Regions from separate parts of the Streptomyces sp. NPDC002795 genome, predicted to be linked through region 3. Evidence: riboswitches for the same ligand, from Rfam matches in the RefSeq annotation. Region 3 holds a riboswitch; each other region holds the start of a gene.
The links. Region 3 has a riboswitch for cobalamin ahead of ACFYWS_RS17615 (ABC transporter substrate-binding protein). Riboswitches for the same ligand answer to the same signal wherever they lie in the genome.
Positions count from the first base shown of each region.

Region 1 (7,164 bases), on a different contig from region 3:
GACGCCGGTCGGTGTGACGAGGACCGTGTCGCCGTCCGCCCCGCCCACTCGTACCGAGACGTTGCCCGAGGTCCCGACGACCAGGCCGTCGGTCACCGTCCGACGGGCCGTCAGCACCAGTTCCTGCCAAGCCTCGTCGAGTTCCTGAAGCTGTGTCATGGCGCGCATCCTGCCAGCCGCCCGGAGCGTGGCCGGGGCGGATCCGTACGGAGTCCGATCTTCCGGAATGCCCCATATGGGGATTGATCACTCTCTGATGTTATTTGGCTGACCTTGGCCGGGTAATTAATGATCTCTCGCTACTCTCTGGGAGTTCCCTGGGGATTTGTCATGCACGTCGTCACTTTCGGGGGGTATTCATGGCTCTCAGTCTCACCGCGTCCCCGCGCCGCCGCCGCGCCGCCGCACTCACGTCCGTCGCCGCACTGACCATCGGCGGCACCCTGCTCACGGAGCTGCCGGCACAGGGCGCGGGCAAGCCGCGCGGGAACGACGTCTCGTCGCACCAGAAGAACGTGAACTGGCAGAGCGCGAAGAACAAGGGCGCCCGGTTCGCCTACGTCAAGGCGACCGAGTCGACGAACTACCGCAACCCCTACTTCTCCCGGCAGTACAAGGGCGCCCGGAACGCGGGCATCATCCGCGGCGCCTACCACTTCGCGCTGCCGCAGAAGTCCTCCGGCAAGGCGCAGGCCTCGTACTTCGTGCGCAACGGCGGGGCCTGGCGGCGCGACGGCTGGACGCTGCCGCCCGCGCTCGACATCGAGTACAACCCGTACGGCAAGGGCAAGCACCCCTGCTACGGGCTGCGGAAGTCGACGCTGGTGTCCTGGATCAAGTCCTTCAGCAACGAGGTCGTACGCAAGACAGGGCGCCGTCCGGTCATCTACACCAACGCGCGATGGTGGAAGCAGTGCACCGGCAACAGCGGGGCGTTCGCCGGCAACCACGCGTTGTGGCTCGCCCGGTACGACAAGAGCGCGGGCGCACTCCCGGCGGGCTGGACCTACTGGACGTTCTGGCAGTACGCCGACAAGGGCCGGCTGCCAGGTGATCAGAATCTCTTCAACGGCTCGATGACCCAGCTCAAGCGGTTCGCGAGGGGGTAGCCGAAAGACCCGGCCGAAGGTCCCCGGAGCCCCTGGTTCCGGGGCTGCGGGCACCTCGAACCGGAACCCGCGGCGCCACCTCGCGGCAAGCGGAGCGAGGCCCCTCCGGTTCGGGTCACCGCGACGCCCGACCCAGTTCATCTTCCGTTCACTCGGGCTCTTTACGTTCCAAGAGCCACTGACGTCCAACCGAAGCCTGGGTAAATGGAACACATCACGCTGCTCCTAGCGATCGTGATCGTTACCGCGCTGGTCTTTGATTTCACCAACGGTTTCCACGACACCGCCAACGCGATGGCGACGACCATCTCGACAGGCGCTCTCAAGCCGAAGACGGCGGTGGCCATGTCCGCCGTGCTGAACCTCGTCGGAGCATTCCTCTCCGTCGAAGTCGCGAAGACGATCTCCGGCGGCATCGTCAATGAGGACGGCCTCAAAACAGAGGTCATTTTCGCGGCGCTTGTGGGCGCCATCCTCTGGAATCTGCTGACCTGGCTGCTCGGCCTGCCGTCCAGCTCCTCGCACGCCCTGTTCGGTGGCCTCATCGGCGCCGCGGTCATGTCGATGGGCTGGTCCTCGGTCAACGGCGGCACGGTCGTCTCCAAGGTGCTGCTGCCCGCGGTGGCCGCGCCGCTCGTCGCCGGCATCGCCTCGATGCTGGCCACCCGCCTCACGTACCGCATCAGCAAGAAGACGGACGAGCGGGCGACCGCCAAGGGCTACCGCGCCGGGCAGATCGCCTCCGCGGGCCTCGTCTCCCTCGCGCACGGCACGAACGACGCGCAGAAGACGATGGGCATCATCACCCTCGCCCTGATCACCGGCGGGGTCATCGCGCCGGACGCCGACCCGCCGATGTGGGTCATCGTCTCGGCCGGTGTCGCCATCGCGCTCGGCACCTACCTGGGCGGCTGGCGCATCATCCGCACCATGGGCAAGGGCCTCACCGAACTCGCGCCGCAGCAGGGCTTCGCCGCGCAGACCAGTGCGGCGACCGCGATCCTCGCCTCCTCGCACCTGGGCTTCTCGCTCTCCACCACGCAGGTCTGCTCCGGCGGTGTGATGGGCGCGGGCCTCGGCCGCAAGGGCGGCGTCGTCCGCTGGTCGACCGCCTCCCGGATGTTCATCGCGTGGGGTCTGACGCTGCCGGCCGCGGGCCTGGTGGGCGCGGGCGCCGAGTTCCTGACCAAGCAGGGCCCGTGGGGCATCGGTCTCACCGCCGCGCTGCTCGTGATCGGCTCCGGCATCATCTGGAAGCTGTCGCGCCGCAACTCCATCGACCACACCAACGTGACGGCGGACGAGCCGCACGCCGCCCCCGCCCAGGAGGCTCCGGGCGTCGTGACGACCGCGATCGCCTCGGTCACCCCGCCGCCGACGGGCACGGTCGAATCGGCCGAGTCCGAGGCGAAGATCTCCGACCGCCCGAAGGCCGGTGCGGTGAGCGACCCCGCGCGCCCCGCCGGCGCCACGCTGTAGTGCAGAAGGAAGCAGGGCAGGAATGAACATCGACTGGGCGGCCCTCGGCTCCGTCTTCGGCGTCTCTCTCGTGGTCACCGTGGCCCTCGTCGGCCTGTTCACCCTCGGCATCGTGGGCCTCTCCAAGCGGGAGTCGGCGGCGCGCGACGGTGGCTCGGCGGCGGCTCTGACGTCCGGGGCGTATGTCTGCTTCGCGCTGTGCGCGGCGGCCGTGGCCTACGGGATCTATCTGATCGTGGCCTGACAGGCAGTCATAGGTGAGCGGGGTGCGGGACGTGCGACGTCCCGCACCCCGCTTGCGTGATCAACAGCAAGTTGACGTGCCAACTCGGAGCGTGGTGGACTTCCCCCGCCATATACGGCAGCAGTTGAGGAAGCCGGTGCGAATCCGGCGCGGTCCCGCCACTGTGAACCCCCTGCATCACTCGGGGTGAGCCAGGAACTCTCGCTGCCGGTCTCTTCGAACCAGGGCGTGGACACCCTGAGTGAGGACACCTACCGCCATGTTCGCCCCGCGCGGCACTTGGCGGCACGAGCGCGTGTACGCGTGCGGTGCCGCCGCCGGAATCTTCGCCGACCTTCTTCTCGGCGATCCGCGCCGTGGGCATCCCGTCGCCGGATTCGGACGCGCCGCCTCGGCCGTCGAGCGCGGCCTGTGGCGGGACCACCGTGGCGCGGGCGCCCTGCACACCGCGGTGTGCGCCGGTGGCGCCGCCGCTCTCGCCGCTGCCGCCTCCCGTGCCGTACGCCGCTCCCCCGCCGCCACCGTCGCGCTGACGGCCGCCGTCACCTGGGCCGTCGTCGGCGGCACCTCGCTGGGCCGGGAGGCGCGGGCGGTCGGATCCGCGCTCGACGCCGGGGACGTGGAGCTCGCGCGGGAGCTGCTGCCCCGGCTGTGCGGCCGCGACCCGCAGGGGCTCGACGCCGACGGGATCGCCCGCGGCGTCGTCGAGTCCGTCGCGGAGAACACCTCCGACGCCGTCGTGGGCGCGCTCGTGTGGGGCGCGCTCGGCGGGGTGCCGGGCCTGGTCGCCTTCCGCGCCGTGAACACGCTCGACGCGATGGTCGGGCACAAGTCCGTGAAGTACCGGCGGTTCGGCTGGGCCTCGGCCCGCCTCGACGACGTGGCGGGCTGGCCGGGAGCGCGCCTCACCGGCGCCCTGGCGGTCCTCGCGGGCGGCAGGCCCCGGCAGGCGCTGGACGCGTGGCGTGCGGACGCGCGGCGCCATCCCAGCCCGAACGCGGGCGTCGTCGAGTCCTCCTTCGCGGGGGCGCTCGGGGTGCGGCTCGGCGGGACCTTGGCGTACGGCGGCCTGGTCGAGCACCGGCCGGTGCTGAACGCGCCGGGGCGCGCGGTCGAAGTGCGTGATGTGGATCGGGCCGTGCGCTTGTCACGGCGGGTGTCTCTGTTGGCGTTGGGAGTCTGTGTGGGTGCGCGACTGGTACGAGCACGGGGGCGGCGATGACCGGCGGAGGACTGCTCGTCGCCGGAACCACCTCCGACGCCGGGAAGAGTGTCGTCACCGCCGGGATCTGCCGGTGGCTGGTGCGCCAAGGCGTGAAGGTCGCGCCGTTCAAGGGGCAGAACATGTCCCTGAACTCGTTCGTGACCAGGGAGGGCGCCGAGATCGGGCGCGCGCAGGCCATGCAGGCGCAGGCCGCGCGGGCGGAGCCGAGCGCGCTCATGAACCCCGTCCTGCTCAAGCCCGGCAGCGACCGCAGCAGCCAGGTCGTCCTCATGGGCAAGCCCGTGGGCGAGCTGAGTGCGCGCGGCTACCACGGCGGTCGGCAGGCGGCGCTGCTCGACACCGTCGTGGGGTGCCTGGAGGAGCTGCGCGCCACCCATGACGCCGTGATCTGTGAGGGCGCCGGGTCGCCCGCCGAGATCAACCTGCGGCGCACCGACATCGTGAACATGGGGCTCGCGCGGGCCGCGCGGCTGCCGGTGCTCGTCGTCGGCGACATCGACCGGGGCGGTGTCTTCGCCTCGTTCTTCGGGACCACGGCGCTGCTCGCGCCGGAGGACCAGGAGCTGCTCGCCGGGTACCTCGTCAACAAGTTCCGCGGCGACGTGAGCCTGCTGGAGCCGGGGCTCGACATGCTCAAGTCCCTTACCGGGCGCGACACTTACGGTGTCCTGCCGTTCCAGCACGGTCTCGGCATCGACGAGGAGGACGGGCTCCGGGTATCCCTGCGGGGCTCCGTACGGGAGTCGGTCGTAGCGCCGCCCGTGGGCGAGGACGTGCTGCGGGTCGCCGTGTGCGCGGTCCCTCTGATGTCGAACTTCACCGATGTGGACGCGCTGGCCGCCGAGCCCGGTGTCGTCGTGCGGTTCGTGGACCGGGCCGAGGAGCTCGTCGACGCGGACCTGGTCGTGGTGCCGGGCACGCGCGGCACCGTGAAGGCGCTGGAGTGGCTGCGTGAGCGCGGGCTCGCGGACGCCCTCGCGCGGCGGGCCGCCGAGGGGCGGCCCGTGCTCGGTATCTGCGGTGGCTTCCAGCTGCTCGGCGAGACGATCGAGGACGAGGTCGAGTCGCGGGCCGGTGTCGTCGACGGGCTCGGGCTGCTTCCCGTACGCGTACGGTTCGAGGCCGAGAAGACCCTCTCCCGGCCGGTGGGCGAGGCGCTCGGCGAGTACGTCGAGGGGTACGAGATCCATCACGGCGTCGCCGAAGTGCTGGGCGGCGAGTCCTTCCTGGACGGGTGCCGGGTCGGGTCCGTGTGGGGGACGCACTGGCACGGCTCGCTGGAGTCGGACGGCTTCCGGCGGGCGTTCCTGCGGGCCGTCTCCGACGCGGCGGGGCGGCGGTTCGTACCGGCGCCGGACACGTCGTTCGAGGCGCTGCGGGAGGAGCAGCTCGATCGGCTCGGGGATCTGATCGAGCGGCATGCGGATACGGACGCGCTCTGGCGGTTGATCGAGGGGGGTGCGCCGGCGGGGTTGCCGTTCGTGCCGCCGGGAGCACCGGGGACGCCGTGATGGGAGGTCGCCCCCGCCACCCGCCCCCCTTTGCACCGTTCCCCGCGCCCCTGGACACGTTTTACTCACTGGAGGTTGTCGGCTGATGCCCACCCCTTACCCGTTCACCGCCGTCGTCGGGCAGGACGATCTGCGGCTTGCCCTGTTGTTGAATGCCGTGTCGCCCGCCGTTGGCGGTGTGCTCGTGCGCGGGGAGAAGGGGACCGCCAAGTCCACCGCCGTACGTGCCCTGTCCGCGCTCGTGCCGGGCGTCGACGTCGTCTCCGGATGCCGGTTCTCGTGCGATCCGGTGGCGCCCGATCCGCAGTGCCCCGACGGGCCGCACGCCGACACCCCGGGTGCCCAACGAGCCGCGCGCATGGTCGAGTTGCCGGTCGGCGCCTCCGAGGACCGGCTCGTGGGTGCGCTCGACATCGAGCGGGCGCTCTCCGAGGGCGTGAAGGCCTTCGAGCCGGGACTGCTCGCGGACGCGCATCGCGGAATCCTGTATGTGGATGAAGTCAATCTGCTGCACGACCACCTTGTGGACCTGCTGCTCGACGCCGCCGCCATGGGCGCCTCGTACGTGGAGCGCGAGGGCGTCTCCGTACGGCATGCCGCACGCTTCCTCCTCGTAGGGACGATGAACCCCGAAGAGGGCGAGCTGCGGCCGCAGTTGCTCGACCGGTTCGGGCTGACCGTGGAGGTCGCGGCCTCGCGCGAGCCCGAGCAGCGGGTGAAGGTCGTCAAGCGGCGGCTCGCCTACGACGACGACCCCGAGAGCTTCGTGGGCGAGTGGGCCGACGAGGAGGCCGATGTCCGGGCCCGGATCGTCGCCGCGCGTGAGCTGTTGCCCCAAGTGCGGCTCGGCGACCGGGCGTTGACGCAGATCGCGGCGACGTGCGCGGCCTTCGAGGTGGACGGCATGCGCGCCGACATCGTGATGGCGCGCACCGCCACCGCGCTCGCGGCCTGGGCCGGGCGCACCGACGTCCTCGCGGAGGACGTGCGGCAGGCCGCGCTGCTCGCGCTCCCGCACCGCAGGCGCCGGAACCCCTTTGACGCGCCGGGACTCGACGAGGACAAGCTCGACGAGACCCTGGACGAGTTCGGACCACAGGAGGAGCCCGAGGAGTCCGAGGGTCCCGAGGGCGACGACGATCCGGACGGTGGGCCCGACGGCGGCGGCTCCGGTGGCGGCGTGCCTCCGCAGGACGGCCCGCACGACGGCCCCCAGGAGACCAAGGACTCGCGGGACTCGCAGGACACGCAGGACGCCCCGGCCGGCGACGGCCGGGAGGACTCCCCCGAGGAGCCCGCCGCTGCCCCCGCGTCCGGCGGCGGCGCCCCCGAGCAGAAGCCCGTGGCGGCCGGTGAGCCCTTTCGTACGAAGATGCTGAGCGTCCCCGGCCTCGGCGAAGGAGCCGCGGGACGGCGGTCCCGGGCGCGTACCGAGCACGGCCGCACGACGGGGGCGACGCGACCCCGTGGCGCCCTGACGAAGCTGCACCTGGCGGCCACCGTGCAGGCCGCCGCCCCGCACCAGCGGGCGCGCGGACGTTCGGGCCGGGGGCTCGTCGTACGCCGTGACGATCTGCGGCAGGCAACCCGCGAGGG
Region 1 is NZ_JBIAQB010000017.1:61,004-68,167, forward strand. It holds gene ACFYWS_RS36970 (class II aldolase/adducin family protein) at 1-168, opposite strand, end outside; gene ACFYWS_RS36975 (lysozyme) at 360-1,109, shown strand; gene ACFYWS_RS36980 (anion permease) at 1,314-2,588, shown strand; gene ACFYWS_RS36985 (hypothetical protein) at 2,611-2,832, shown strand; cobalamin riboswitch at 2,910-3,054, shown strand; gene ACFYWS_RS36990 (cobalamin biosynthesis protein) at 3,092-4,054, shown strand; gene ACFYWS_RS36995 (cobyric acid synthase) at 4,051-5,568, shown strand; gene ACFYWS_RS37000 (putative cobaltochelatase) at 5,654-7,164, shown strand, end outside.
Region 1: it holds a riboswitch for cobalamin, as region 3 does, so the genes downstream of both, ACFYWS_RS36990 (cobalamin biosynthesis protein) here and ACFYWS_RS17615 (ABC transporter substrate-binding protein) in region 3, are expected to answer to the same signal.

Region 2 (7,164 bases), 200 kb from region 3:
CATGCTCTCCGGCGTCGCGGGAGTCGACGCCGACCACACGCTCGCGGTGTTCGTGAACCCGTACAACGGAGAGGTCCGCGGCGCCCTCGAACAGTACGGATCGACCGGCGCGCTGCCGCTGCGCACCTGGATCGACGAGCTCCACCGCGACCTCCACCTCGGTCAAGTGGGCCGTCTGTACAGCGAGTTCGCCGCCAGCTGGATGTGGGTGATCGCGGGCGGCGGCCTCGTTCTCTGGTTCGGTCGGCGCCGCTCCCGTCGCGCGATCCGCGGCGCGACCGGCCGCAGGCGCACCCTGTCGCTGCACGGATCGGTGGGTGTCTGGGCTGCGCTCGGGCTCTTCTTCCTGTCCGCGACGGGCCTGACCTGGTCGACGTACGCAGGAGCGAACATCACTGACCTGCGTGCCGCGCTCGGCCAGACGACGCCGACCGTCTCCGCGGCCGTCACCTCCGGTGGTGAACACGCCGGGCACGACATGGGCGGATCCGGATCCGCGAGCGGTGCCGGTGGCAGCGACGTGGGGCTGAACGCGGTGCTGAAGGCGGCCCGCGCCGAAGGCCTCTCGAACCCCGTGGAGATCGTCCCGCCCGGCGACACATCCTCGGCGTACGTCGTCCAGCAGATCCAGCGAAGCTGGCCGGAGAAGCAGGACGCCGTGGCCGTCGACCCGGCGAGCGGCGAGGTCACGGACGTGGTGCGGTTCGCCGACTACCCGGTGCTCGCCAAGCTGTCCCGCTGGGGCATCGACCTGCACACCGGCAACCTGTTCGGCATCGTCAACCAGATCGCCCTCGCCGCTCTCGCGCTCGCGGTGGTGTTCCTCATCGTGTGGGGCTACCGCATGTGGTGGCAGCGCGGGCGCGGCTCCGCCTTCGGCCGCCCGGTCCCACGCGGTGCCTGGCAGCAGGTACCGCCGTACGTCGTGGTGCCGTTGATGGTGGCGATCGCCCTGCTCGGCTACTTCGTGCCGCTGCTCGGCATCCCGCTCGCGGCGTTCATGCTCTGCGACATCGCGCTCGGAGAGATCGCGTACAGGCGGGGGAAGCGCACGTATACGCCGGCCGCCTGAGGCGGGCCGGTGAGCTTCTCGCCCCTGGTGCCGGAGTCGGCACCAGGGGCGAGGACCTCAGAGTCTGTCGGCGCACGTGTCGTCCGTGCACGGGCAACCGGCAGGTCTTCTTCGGACTCGCGGGCACACCCACCCGAAAGGGCGGGCCTCTGGTGTCGTCGCTTCCCGGACGCCGCGTGCGCGACGCGCCACAACGTCCGCCCAGCCTGGGCCGGATGACATGATGACCCTGAACACGGGCGACGGCGGCCCGAGGAAACCGGTGCGAATCCGGTGCGGTACCGCCACTGTGATCGGCGAGCGGATCCCGGAAGGCCACTGCCCCGCGGGGGTGGGAAGGCCGGGACGAGCGCGGACCCGAGAGCCAGGAGACTCACGCCGCCGCCCCCTCGAAGCGATCCGGGGCGGAACTCCCCGGCGAGAGGGAGGATGCGGCATGCCTGAACGGCTCGCCGAAGAGACGGCCCCCGTAACGGATCGGGCGGTTCCCTGCCGCGTGGTCGTGTGCCGCGACTGCTGTTGCGGAACGGTCAAGGTCAACGGTGATCACGGAGCGCAGACGGCGCGGTTGCGCGAGATCGCGCCGACACGCATCTCCGAGTGCCTGGACGTCTGCGAGCAGGCCAACGTCATCGTCGTACAGCCCTCGTCCGCGGGGCGGGCGGCCGGAGCGCGGCCGGTCTGGCTGGGCCTGGTCAACGACTCCGACGCCACCGAGGACATAGCGGACTGGGTGCGGGCCGGCGGACCGGGTGTGGCGCCGTGCCCCGAGATCCTGGGCCTGTACGTCATCGCTGCGCCGCGCCGGGCCAAGACCTCATGAGCGAAGTGCCGCCGGAAGAGGTGGCCGAGGCGCTGCGCGACGTGGCGTCGCGCCTGGGCGGTTTCTTCGCCCTCGACACGATCCCGACGCGGCCGCCCGACGTACGGCTCACCGACGCCGGGCTCTCCGCACGGGCCCAGGCGGTCAACGACCACTACGCCACCACCGAACCCCGCATCGGCGCCTCCATCGCCCACCTGGGCCTTGCGGCCCGCCTCTGGTCACCGGTCCTCGCCTGCGCGCTCGTACACGGGATCGTGCCGTCGATGAGCACGGTGGAATGGTCCGGGGAGGGCTCGGCGCTCCGCCTGCCCCGCCCCGAGGGACGACGCCCGTCGGGACCGGCCGCCTCGCTCGCCGACGCGATCCACGCGGAGGTGGACGGCGTCCTGGCGGCGGTCGAGGACGGCCTGACCGTCAAGGTGGCGCCGCGCCTGCTGGCCGGCAACTCCGCGTCCGCGCTCGTCGGTTCGGCGGCGCAACTGCTCAGATCCCGGCCCGACCTGCGTACGGACGTCAGGCATGTGACGCAGGAACTGCTGGAGACGGGCCGACTGCGGGGGACGGGACGGATCACCGGCCCCGATCTGGCGTTCCGGCGGCGCAGTTGCTGCCTCTTCTACCGCGCGCCCGGCGGCGGCAAGTGCGGAGACTGCTGCTTGGTGCGGTGATCGCTGCACGGCACCAGTGGAGCCGGCACGTGGATGACGGCCGACGGTTTCGAGGTCCGCCAGGACGTGCTCGACCAGATCGTCCAGCGGAACATCAGGCCGCCGAACATGGCCTCGGAACGCTCGGCGCCGAGGAACAACCTCACGTTCCACGAGCACCTGGGCCTGCCCAACGACCGCGTCCTCGCGATGGCCACGACGGACGCGGCTCGCGCGCTGAGCCTTCACGGGACGGTGACCCGCTCGTGGATCTCGGGGCGCTGCAGTCCGTCGAGACCGTGATCGCGGCGGGCAGGCACCATGGCGTGGGTGGTAACTCGTAGCAGAGGCAATGGAGTTGCTCAGTATCAGGGCGCCTCGCACGGGTCCTCGCCCGGAGCCAGTGACCGGGTGTCCGCCGCCAGACAGGATGAGTACACCCGGGACGGAGTGGGCCGCGGCTCCGGTTCCGATGCGGAAACCATGGCGATGACCACGCCAGCAGTGACCACCACCACCAACGCGGCGAGCCAGACGCCGCGGATCACCCTTCACCGCCGAAGCGGTCGTGGAGCGCATCGCGGCAATCGTCCTCGTCGGCGCTCCGCACGTGCGAGAACGACACCACTCCGCCCTTCTCGCCGTCCTGCTCGTTCTCGGCCAACTGCCTCTCGATCCCCGCGATGAGCTCGGCGCACCGGGCGCTGACGGGCTTCTCGGGTGGCGGGTCGGGTTCCGAGGCGGCTTTCAGCCCGTAGGTGGCGGCGAGGCCGGCCGCGCACAGCACCGCCCATGCGGCAACCCATGTGCGGCGGCTGGTCGGTATCGGTCTGGGCACCCCGGCATCCTACGAACAGTCTCGGCGGACGTTCACCGAATCGCGGCTTCCTCTTCGGCGCGCACCGTGCAGCTGCCGTGTCCACCGCAGTTCACCCCGGGCACGGCTCCAAGTGACGGTCCGCGGTCCAGGGCCGGTCGCCCACGAGGCTCGCCAACTGGATCAGGTCTCCCGCCACCAGGTCCCAGTCCGCGTCGGGGGCCAGGTCCTTCGTTTGCGTAGGCCCGTACTCGGTCGGCCGCGCGATGAACGCGGTCCGAAGGCCCGCGTCCCGGGCGGCCCGCAAGTCTTCGTTGTGGGCCGCCGCGAGCATGACCTGGTGGGGGCGCAGCCCCAGGAAGGCGGCCGCCCGCTCGTAGGCCTGTCGTTGCGGCTTGTAGGCGCGGGTGACGTCGGAGGCGACGATGACGTCCCAGGGGAGGCCCGCGTGCTTCGCCAGGCGGGACAGGAGCGCGAGGTTGCCGTTCGACAGTGCTCCGGTCGTTACGCTGCGGGCGAGTTGCTCCAGGCCGGGTACGGAATCAGCCCACGCGGGCAGCCGGTGCCACGCCTCGTTGAGCCACGTCAGCTCGACCTCGTCGAAGGCGGCGGGGTCGATTCCTTGCTCGGCGAGGACGGTCCGCAGGTTCTCCGCGTGGAGGACGTCGAGCGGAGCGAAGTCACGTTCGCCTGTGCGTACGGGTTCCATCGCCGGCTGGTACAGCTCCCGCCAGAGCATGGCGAACGCCGTCCCGTCGAGCGTCAGGCCGTGACGCGCGGCGAAGGTGTCGACGGCCGCCGAGACTCCGGACCGCCAGTCGACGACCGTGCCGAAGGTGTCGAACAGCACGGCCTCGACCTGTTGGATTCGCCCATCCACTGAATTGACCCTTCGTAGGCGCACGCCGAACCCTTGCCCGAGGACCGGCCCGTATGCGATCTTAAAGTCATCCACGCTATGGAAACGTTTCCATGAGGTTCGCGGGGAGACGGAACCCACAAGGAGGTGGAGCAACGGATGGCCACGATCAAGGACGTCGCGGCGCGGGCCGGGGTCGCGCTGGGGACCGCGTCGCGGGTGCTCAGCGGGAGCAGTCAGACCTCGGCCGATTCGCGGGCCCGGGTGCTGGCGGCGGCCGCCGAGTTGGGCTACGTCGCCCACGGCCCCGCCCGTGCGCTGCGGCGTGCGCGCACCGACGTACTGGGGCTGCTCGTCTCGGACATCCGCAACCCGTTCTTCTCCGAACTGGCGCACGCCGCCGAGCAGGAGGCCCGCCGGCACGGCTACACCGTCCTGCTGGCCAACGCCAACGAGGACGCCGACCAGGCCGACGCCTACCTCCAGACCTTCGCCTCCCAGCGCATCGACGGCCTGCTGTTCGCCCCGCAGAGCACCGTGTCGCCGCAGCTCGCCGCCACGGTCGCCTCCGGTCTTCCGCTCGTCTTCCTCAACCGCACCATCGAGGGCATCGACGCGCCGATGTACGGGACGGACAACGCCCAGGGCGTCGGGCAGGTCCTCGACTGGTTGCGACGGCGCGGGCATCGCGACGTCGCCTTCATCGGGGGCCCTGACACCATCTCCACCGGCGCCGAGCGCCGCGCCGCCTACCTCGCAGGGCGAGAACAGCACGGCATCAGCACCGACGAAGGGCTCATGGAGGCCGGTGACTTCCTCGCCGACGGGGCGGCCAAGGCCATGAACCGCGTGCTCGACCGGGGCGTCCCGTTCACGGCAGTGTTCGGCGCGAACGGTCTCACCACGCTGGGCGCCGTGCGTGCGCTGCGCGAGCGGCTCGGCGTCGAACGGGCGGCCCGGATCGAGATCGTGTCCGTCGACGACCTCGACTGGTTCGAGTTCGCCTCGCCGCCCATCAGCGCGGTCCGCCAGGACGCGGCGGAGATCGGACGGCTCGGCGTACGCGGAGTCGTGGACCTCATCGCCGGGCGTGAGGCGACCGGACAGCGCGTCCCCACGACCTTCGTCGACCGGGCGCCCAAAGCCCAACAGTGAGTGTCCGCACGGCACTTGCGTACACGGAAATTCGAAAGGCAGGACACCACATGAGGGTCGCCCTCGGAGCGGACCACGCCGGTTTCGCGCTCAAGGACACCGTCCGGCAGGCCATCGAGGCGCTCGGGCACGACATCGTGGACTGCGGAACCCACAGCAGCGAACCCGTCGACTTCCCCGACATCACCCGCGCCACGTGCGAGCCGGTGCTCAGCGGCGCCGCCGACCGCGCCGTGCTCGTGTGCGGCACCGGACAGGGCGCCGTCATGGCGGCCAACAAGCTGCCCGGCATCCGCTGCGGACTCGCCCACGAGCCGTACTCCGCCCATCAGTCGGTCGAGCACGACGACGCCAACGCCATCGCCATGGGCGCCTGGCTCGTGCCGCACGCGCTCGTGCCCGACATCGTCCGCGAGTTCCTGGGCGCCACCTTCGACGACGACGCGGACACCCGCCGCCGCGTCGCGAAACTCAACGCCCTCGACGACCTGACGAGCACGCCCACGACCGCCTGACGCGTCCCCCTCCCGCCGCACAGGCACCGCACCACCCCCGCTCCTTTGCCCAACGCCCGCGCGCAGTGCGCGCCGCGCGTCCCCTCGGCGTACCCGCACGTGCCCCGAACCCGCAGGAGATCCCCATGTCCACCCGCACCCCCGCCGGGCAGCCAAGCGTGCTCGGCTCCAAGGACCGCGTCAAAACCGCGATCGCCGCCGCCTTCGGCACCAGTGTCGAGAACTACGACTTCATCGCCTACGGCACCGCGTCCGCCCTGTACTTCGGCGCCGTGTTCTTCCCCGACAGCGACCGTTTCGTCGGGACCCTGCTCTCGTTCGCCACGCTCGCGGTCGGCTTCGTCATGCGCCCGCTCGGCGGCGCCGTCGGGGGCTACTTCGCCGACAAGTTCGGCCGCAAGCCCGTCCTCGTGGCCGCGATGATCGTGATGGGTGCGGCCACCTTCCTCATCGGCGCGCTCCCCACGTACGAACAGGTGGGTGTGCTCGCCCCGGTCCTGCTCACCGTGATCCGCATGGTCCAGGGCCTCGCCTTCGGCGCCGAATGGGGCGGGGCGATCACCATGGCGTACGAACACGCGCCCTGGCACCGGCGCGGCATGTTCGCCGCGATACCCCAGTCGGGCAACCCACTTGGCATCGCCCTGGCCAGTGGTGTGTTCGCCTGGAGTGCCACGCTGGAGGGCAGTTGGCAGTGGCGGACCCCGTTCCTGGTGAGCGCCGTCCTCGTGATCGCCGCGCTGATCGTGCGCTCGCGGCTCTCGGAATCCCCCGAGTTCCAGGAGGCGCGGGCCGAGGGCAGGACGGAGAAGAACCCGTTCCTGGCGACGCTGGCGGGCGACTGGCGCGGAATTCTCCGGGTCATCGCGCTGCGCGTCGTCGAGTCCTTCGCCTATTACTCCACCGCGACCTATCTGCTCAGCTACATCACCGACCACCACCCCGAGCTGCGGTCCGTCGCCCTGGGTGCGATCACCGTCGCCAGCGTCCTGGCCATCGGTGTCACCTTCCTGGCCGGGGCGCTCACCGACCGCATCGGACGCCGACCCATCTACCTCGCCGGGTGCACGGCGGCCATCCTCTTCGCGTTCCCCATGTACCTGCTCACCAACTCCGCCCAACCCGCCCTGGTCGTCACGGTGTTCATCATCGGCATCGGCCTCATCCACGCCTCGCTCACCGGCACCCAGGGCTCCCTGCTCACCGAGCAGTTCCGCACCGCGACGCGCACGTCGGGCGCCTCGCTCGGCTACCAGATCGCGGCGGCCATCGG
Region 2 is NZ_JBIAQB010000005.1:534,835-541,998, reverse strand. It holds gene ACFYWS_RS18585 (PepSY-associated TM helix domain-containing protein) at 1-1,072, shown strand, start outside; cobalamin riboswitch at 1,325-1,447, shown strand; gene ACFYWS_RS18580 ((2Fe-2S) ferredoxin domain-containing protein) at 1,509-1,895, shown strand; gene ACFYWS_RS18575 ((2Fe-2S)-binding protein) at 1,892-2,566, shown strand; gene ACFYWS_RS18570 (hypothetical protein) at 2,600-2,848, shown strand; gene ACFYWS_RS18565 (hypothetical protein) at 3,090-3,383, opposite strand; gene ACFYWS_RS18560 (haloacid dehalogenase type II) at 3,475-4,242, opposite strand; gene ACFYWS_RS18555 (LacI family DNA-binding transcriptional regulator) at 4,381-5,376, shown strand; gene ACFYWS_RS18550 (RpiB/LacA/LacB family sugar-phosphate isomerase) at 5,427-5,891, shown strand; gene ACFYWS_RS18545 (MFS transporter) at 6,017-7,164, shown strand, end outside.
Region 2: it holds a riboswitch for cobalamin, as region 3 does, so the genes downstream of both, ACFYWS_RS18580 ((2Fe-2S) ferredoxin domain-containing protein) here and ACFYWS_RS17615 (ABC transporter substrate-binding protein) in region 3, are expected to answer to the same signal.

Region 3 (7,164 bases):
GCTGCAGGAGATCGCGCTGCGGATGTCCGATCCGGGGGACGCGGAGGAGGCGGAGGGTGAGGGCCCCTAGGGCCTGTCGTTCGGATCAGGCCCTAGGTCGCTATTTGTTCGGCCCCCGGAAGCGTCCGAACGCCTTGCCGAGCGTGCCGAACGGTGAGGCGTCCTTGGCGTCCGGGGCCTCCGACGGGTGCGCCGCGCTGTCGCCGCGCGGGACCTCGGCGAGCGCGGCGCGCGCCGCTTCGGCCGCCTCGCGGTAGCTGTCCCGGGACCTGGTCATGGCGTCGAGCGCCTCCGCGTACTTCGTGACCATGTCCTGCGCGTGGGTCAACTCCTCGTCGGACGTGAGGAGATGCCAGCCGTCGCGCAGTCGCGTGAGGGCCTGCGCCGCCTCGTCCGTCAGCGGCCGCGGGAACGCGGTGAACTCCCGGATCCGGTCGACCAGTTCGGTCGGCTCGCTGCCGTCGAGGAACACGCTGCGCACGGTGAAACGGTCCGCCACATAGTCAGGATGCGGGGGCGCGGTCGGCAGCACGACACCGCCACCGCGCGGCATCCCCGCCTTGAAGTCCTTGCGAAGCCCGAAGTCCACGACCTGCGCCTGGTCCGGCGTCGCCCGGTGCTCGATCACCCGGTGCTGCAGGCTCGGCGGCAGATGCCGCGTGATGGACCGCTGCCCGGCCGCGTCCGGCGTCATCGCCTCGTGGATGACGACATGCACGTACCAGCTGGAGCGCGAGCAGTCCTTGAGGAGGCGCCGCAGCGCGTCGTCGTCCTTGGGGAGGTGGTTCGGCTCCCGCAGGCGCAGCCCCGCCACCGTGTCGTGGTCCCACGGCACCCGCTCGCTGTCCGGCCAGAACATCGGCGCGGGCGACGGCCAGGCCAGCTCCCAGGCCCGCTCCGCCTCCGCTGCGAGGACCCAGGTGACGCCTTCGGAGTTCCTCGCGCGCGTCTCGGGGTCGTACGTCGTCAGCTGGCCGCGCACGGTGACGTTGTCGGCCACACGCCAGCGCGCCTCGAACACCCGCCGGGCGCCGGGGCCTGGACCGGCCTCCTCCGCGCGCGGGTGCAGCACCGTGGAACGCGCCGCGTCCTCGGGATCGAGGTCGAGGAAGTCGTCGAGCACCCCCGCCGCCTTGAGGGCGATCAGGTTGCGCCGGACATCGCGCTCGGGATCGGGCCCGAGGTGGCGTCCGCGTCCTAGCCACACGGTGTCGGGGACGGGGGTCGGGGTTGAGTTCTTCTTCGCCATGGAGTCGTTCTGTGAGTGATCGGGGCGCGACCAGTATGGGGTCCGTGGGCGCGCGGGGGCCAGGGCAGGGTGGGCCGGTGTCGGGATTGTCGCGCGTACGTGCCCGATTCGCCCCTCGTGTACCCCGGCGTGGCGCGTCCGATCCCGTACCCTCGCCGGATGGCCAGGTACTACGACGTGCACCCAGAAAACCCGCAAGCGCGCCTCATCTCCGCGATCGCCGACGGCATCCGCGACAGCGCGCTCGTGGCCTACCCCACGGACTCTTGCTACGCGCTCGGCTGCCGGCTCGGCAACCGGGCGGGCGTCGACCGGATCCGCCAGATCCGACAGCTCGACGACCGGCACCATTTCACACTGGTCTGCCAGGATTTCTCCCAGTTGGGGAAGTTCGTCCAGATCGACAATGACGTGTTCCGTGCCATCAAGGCGGCCACGCCCGGCAGTTACACCTTCATCCTGCCCGCGACGCGTGAGGTGCCGCGGCAGTTGCAGCACCCGAAGAAGAAGACCGTCGGCGTGCGCATCCCCGACCACGTGGTGACGCAGGCGCTGCTCACCGAGCTCGGCGAGCCGCTGCTGTCCAGCACGCTGCTGCTGCCCGGCCAGGAGGACCCGCTGACGCAGGGCTGGGAGATCAAGGAGGAGCTCGACCACGTGGTGGACGCCGTCGTGGACTCCGGCGACTGCGGCACCGTGCCCACCACGGTCATCGACTTCTCCGGCGGGGAGGCCGAGATCGTACGGCGCGGGGCGGGGGACACCGAGCGCTTCGAGTGACCCCGCTCACGCAGGCGTCGTCGTGCCCAAGTAGCGGATGTGCGGGCGGGCGCCGGGGCGGGTGACCTCGGCGCGCACCCCGTACACGTCGGCGATCAGTTCCTCGGTCAGTACGTCGCCCGGTTCCCCGGCCGCCACCACCCGGCCCTCGCGCAGCACGACGACGCGCGCGCAGTAGGTGGCGGCGAGGTTCAGGTCGTGCAGGGCGACGACGGACGTGATGCCCAGCGCGCCGATCAGGTCGAGTAGTTCGAGCTGGTGCTGGATGTCGAGGTGGTTGGTCGGCTCGTCGAGCAGCAGCTCGCGCGGCTCCTGAGCGAGCGCCCGCGCGATCTGCACCCGCTGGCGCTCGCCGCCGGACAGTGTGTGCCACAGGCGGTGTGCCCGGTCGGCGAGTCCGCTGCGCTCCAGGGCGGAGCGCACGGCCGCCTCGTCGGTCGCCGAAGCGGGCTGCCAGGCGCGACGGTGCGGTACCCGGCCGAGACGTACGACGTCGGCGACGGTCAACTCGACCTGGGCGTCGGACTGTTGCTGCACCATGGCGATGCGCCGCGCGGCCTGCCGGCGGCCCACCGAGGCGAGCGGGTCACCGTCGAGGGTGACGACGCCGCTGTCCGGGGCGAGCACCCCGGACAGCAGACGCAGCAGAGTCGACTTGCCCGAGCCGTTGGGCCCCAGGACACCGGTGACGGTGCCGGGCTCCGGCGCCACGGACACCCCGTCGAGCACCAGCGTGCCACCCGGCGACCACGACACGCGCTCCGCGCGCAGCCCCGCCGTCACCGAACACCCCGCCCGCGGTACAGCACCAGCACGAACGCCGGCACACCGATCAGCGATGTCACCACACCCACCGGAACCTCCTGCGGTTCGAGCACCGTCCGCGCCACCGTGTCCACCCACACCAGGAACACCGCCCCGGCCAGCGCCGTCACCGGCAGCAGCCTGGTGTGCCCCGGACCCACCAGGGCGCGCGCCGCGTGCGGCAGCACCAGGCCGACGAAGCCGATCGCGCCCGCCGCACTGACCAGGGCCGCCGTCAGCAGCGCCGTCACACACAGCAGCACGATCCGGGTGCGGGCCACCCGGACACCGAGCGTGGCCGCCGCCTCCGCGCCGAAGGCGAACGCGTCCAGGGTGCGCCCGTACGCCAGGCACACCACGAGCGTGACGGCGAGCACGGCCAGGCACAGCCACACCTCGGTCCAGCCGACCCCGCTGAGCGAGCCGAGCAGCCAGAACAGCACACCGCGTGTGGTCTCCGCGTCCGCCGAGGTCAGCACGACGAACGAGGTCAGCGCCGAGAACAGCTGCATCGCCGCGACCCCGCACAGCACCACCCGGTCCGTGCTGCCGCCCAGCGTGTGACTGAGCACCAGCACCAGGGCGAAGGAGCAGACGGCGCCGACGAACGCGCCGCCCGACACCGAGACGGCGCCCCCGCCGAGCCCGAGCACGACCACGAGCACGGCCCCGGTCGACGCCCCCGACGAGACACCGAGCACGAACGGGTCGGCGAGCGGATTGCGCAGCAGCGCCTGAAGCACCGTGCCGCACACCGCGAGCCCCGCCCCGCACACCGCCGCGAGCAGCGTCCGCGGCAGCCGCAGATTCCATACGATGCCGTCCCGGATCGGCGAGAGATCCGAGGTCGCGAGGCCCATCCGGTCACCGACCGCGGCCCAGACGTCGCCGACCCGGATCTGCGCGGGACCGAGGGTGATGGCGAAGGCCACGGAGGCGCACAGCACGGCGATGGCGACCGCCCAGGCGAGCGTGGCGCGAACGGAGAACCGGGGCGAGGCCCGCGGCAAGGCCGCCGGTACCGCGTGAGCCGCGACCGTGCGGGCCGTCACCGCGAGAGCCCGAACTCGCGCAGCCCCGCGGCCACCCGCTCCACGCCCTCGACCGTCCGGATGGTCGGGTTCATGGCCTGCCCGCTCAGGCGCACGTACCGCTTCTTCTTCACGGCGGTCATGTGCTTGGTGACGGGGTTGGACTCAAGGAACCTGATCTTCTGCGCGGCCGACTCCGCGGACTGCGAGCGGCGCGTCAGATCGCCGATGACCAGCACATCTGGATCGCGGTCGGCGACGGTCTCCCAGTTGACCTGCGGCCACTCCGCGCGCGTGTCGTCGAAGACATTGCGCGCCCCGAGTTCCTTGGTGATGACGCCGGGGGCGCCGCAACAGCCCGCCATGTAGGGCGAGTCGGAGTTGGCGAACCAGTACAGGACGTCCACGCCATGCGCGTCGACCCCCGAAGTAGCCGTGCGCACCCGGGACTTGAGCCTGTCGATCAGCTTCTCGCCGCGCTCCTCCACGTCGAAGACGCGCGCCAGATCGCGGATCTCGCCGTACACGACGTCGAGCCCCAGGGTCTTGGTCCGCACGCCGTCCCCGTCGCCGTTGTCCTTGCCCGTGCAGTCGCTGGGGGAGAGGTACGTGGGCACGCCGAGCTTCTCGAACTCCGCGCGCGGCGCCACACCGCCCTTGCCGAGGGTGTACGTGAAGGAGGCGGCGGCGAAATCCGGTTCGGTGCCGAGGACCTTCTCGAACGACGGGTAGCGGTCGGCCAGGCGCGGCACCTTCGCGTTGGCCTTCGCCAGCTCCTCGGGGACCGGGTCGGTCCAGGTGCCGGTGCCGGCCATCCGGTCCTCCAGGCCGAGCGAGAGCATGATCTCGGCGGAGCCCTGGTCGAGGGCGACGGCCCGGCGTGGGGTGTGCTCGACCCGCACCTTCTTGCCGCAGTTGTCGAGCGTGACACCGCCGCCACCGGCGGCACCGTCCTCGGTGGCGGCGGTCGTGCCGCACCCGGTGAGCAGTAGGGTGAGCGCCAACAGCGGTGCGCATCGGCGGAGTTGACGTGCGAACAGCACGGAAGTTCCTTCGCGTCCAGGGCTCATACGCGGAGCCGGCCTACGGTCCGCCCCCACGCCACGCGGCACTGGAGGCCGCCAGCAGGTCTTCGGACTCGGGGTCGTCCGCGCGGAGCGCCTTCCCAGACCGATGTGCCGGCCCAGTGGCAGTGGCTCCGCCCGTCACCCTCACCGCTGCGCGTCAGTTCCGGGTTCACACCGGATTCCCTGACCCGTGTGCGTAGAAAAACACACAAAGGTACGACTGGCTCAGCGAAGCTATCACGCGGGTGTGAAGACCGCTTCCAGTTGGGGGCGCGTTCCGTCCCGGTGGTGGTCCATGAGGGAGACGAGCCGTTCGTGGTCCCGCACGCGGAGCGCCTCGACCATCTCCGCGTGCTCGTCGACGATCCGCTTCTGCGACGTCGGGTCGTGCAGGAGGTAGGCCCGGTAGCCGTCGCTCAGCTGCCAGACGCGGCGCAGCTCGGCGACGACGAGGTCCAGGCCCGACGCGGTGAACATGCGGAAGTGGAAGTCCGAGTTGAGGCGGGCCATGGCGGTGAGGTCGCCGCGGGCCGACGCCTCCGCGATCCGCTCGTTCACGGCGGAGAGTCGCTCCAGGGCGGAGGCCGAGAAGGGCGGCAGTCGACGCAGTACCTCTGCCTCCAGGACCCGCCGCATCAAATAGGTCTGCTCGAACTCGGCTGCGGTCAGTACCTTCACGCGGTATCCGACGTTGCGGACGTGATCGAGGACGCCTTCGCTGGCCAGCACCCGCAGCGCCTCGCGGACCGGTGCCCGGCTCACCCCGAGTCGCGCGGCCAGCGCCTCCTGCCGTACCGGGCTGCCCGGCGTCAGATCGCGCGCGAACAGCATCGCCCGCAACTCCTCCACCACCTGGGCCACCGCACCGGACACCGCGTCCAGACGTTCCGCCCCCGCCTGAGCCGTCACTGTTGCCTGCCTTCCCTCCGAGGGTTGTCGACTCTAACTCCCCTGTGCCGACTGGGGCATTGACATGATGCCGCACCGTGAGTCAGATTGCATCCAATCTTGCTCGGATGGATGTCCCGTTCAGTGGTGAACGCCCCGAAATGAAACCTGTTGATGGCTTCAATGCACGCCATCAGCGGCCGATTTCAGAGGAGGACTCGGCGATGGCGCCGAAGGAACCGGCAGAATCGGTAGACAATTCCGAAGCCGCAGTGGCGGCGGAGAGCGGCGGTGGATCTCCCGCGGGCCGGCCGCTCGACGGCGTCCGCGTCGTCGACATCACCTCGACACTGATGGGCCCGTACTGCACCCTGCTGCTCGCCCAGTGGGGCGCGGACGTCATCAAGATCGAGCCGCCCGCAGGCGACGTCGTCCGCTACATCGGCGACACCCGGGGCAATGGCATGGGCCCCGCCTTCCTCAACACCAACCGCGGAAAGCGCAGCGCCGCCCTCGACCTCAAGGCGCCCGGCGCGGCGCCCGTCCTCGCCGCCCTCGTGGACTCGGCCGACGTGCTCGTGCACAACCTCCGCCCCGCGGCCGCCCGCCGCCTCGGGCTCACGGCCGAGTCCGCCCTGGCCCGCAACCCGCGCCTCGTCCACTGCGCGTTCCGCGGCTTCGCCGCCGGCGGCCCCGACTCCGACCGGCCGGCCTACGACGACGTCATCCAGGCCGCCGGAGGCGTCGCCGCACTCCAGGGCGGCGACGGCGGCGCGGAGTACGTGCGGCAGGCCGCGGCCGACAAGACGGTCGGCGTGTACGGGGCCGCGGCCGTGCTCGCCGCGCTGCACGGGCGTCAGATCACCGGCCGGGGCCGCGCCGTCGAGGTCCCGATGCTGGAGACCATGGCCTCGTTCACCCTCCTCGAACAGCAGGGCGGCCGCGTCTTCGACCCGCCCACGGGCCCCACCGGCTACGCCCGCACCAGCTCCCCGCACCGACGCCCGTGCCGCACCAAGGACGGCCACCTCGCCGTCATGATCTACACCGACGCCCAGTGGCGCGCCTTCTTCACCGCGATCGGCCGCCCCGCGCTCGCCGACGACCCGCGCTTTCGCACCATCACGGAGCGCACCGAGCACATCGACACCCTCTACTCGATGGTCAACGCCGAGCTGTTGCTGCGCACCACGGCCGAGTGGCAGGCCGAGTTCGACGCCCGCGACATACCCGCGACCCGCGTCAACACACTCGACGATCTCTTCACCGACCCGCACCTGAGCGCCACCGGCTTCTTCGAGCGCACCGAACACCCCACCGAGGGGCCGCTGTTGCTCGGCCGGCC
Region 3 is NZ_JBIAQB010000005.1:338,586-345,749, reverse strand. It holds gene ACFYWS_RS17640 (hypothetical protein) at 1-70, shown strand, start outside; gene ACFYWS_RS17635 (hypothetical protein) at 101-1,249, opposite strand; gene ACFYWS_RS17630 (L-threonylcarbamoyladenylate synthase) at 1,409-2,029, shown strand; gene ACFYWS_RS17625 (ABC transporter ATP-binding protein) at 2,036-2,812, opposite strand; gene ACFYWS_RS17620 (FecCD family ABC transporter permease) at 2,809-3,885, opposite strand; gene ACFYWS_RS17615 (ABC transporter substrate-binding protein) at 3,882-4,934, opposite strand; cobalamin riboswitch at 4,970-5,160, opposite strand; gene ACFYWS_RS17610 (GntR family transcriptional regulator) at 5,169-5,840, opposite strand; gene ACFYWS_RS17605 (CaiB/BaiF CoA transferase family protein) at 6,092-7,164, shown strand, end outside.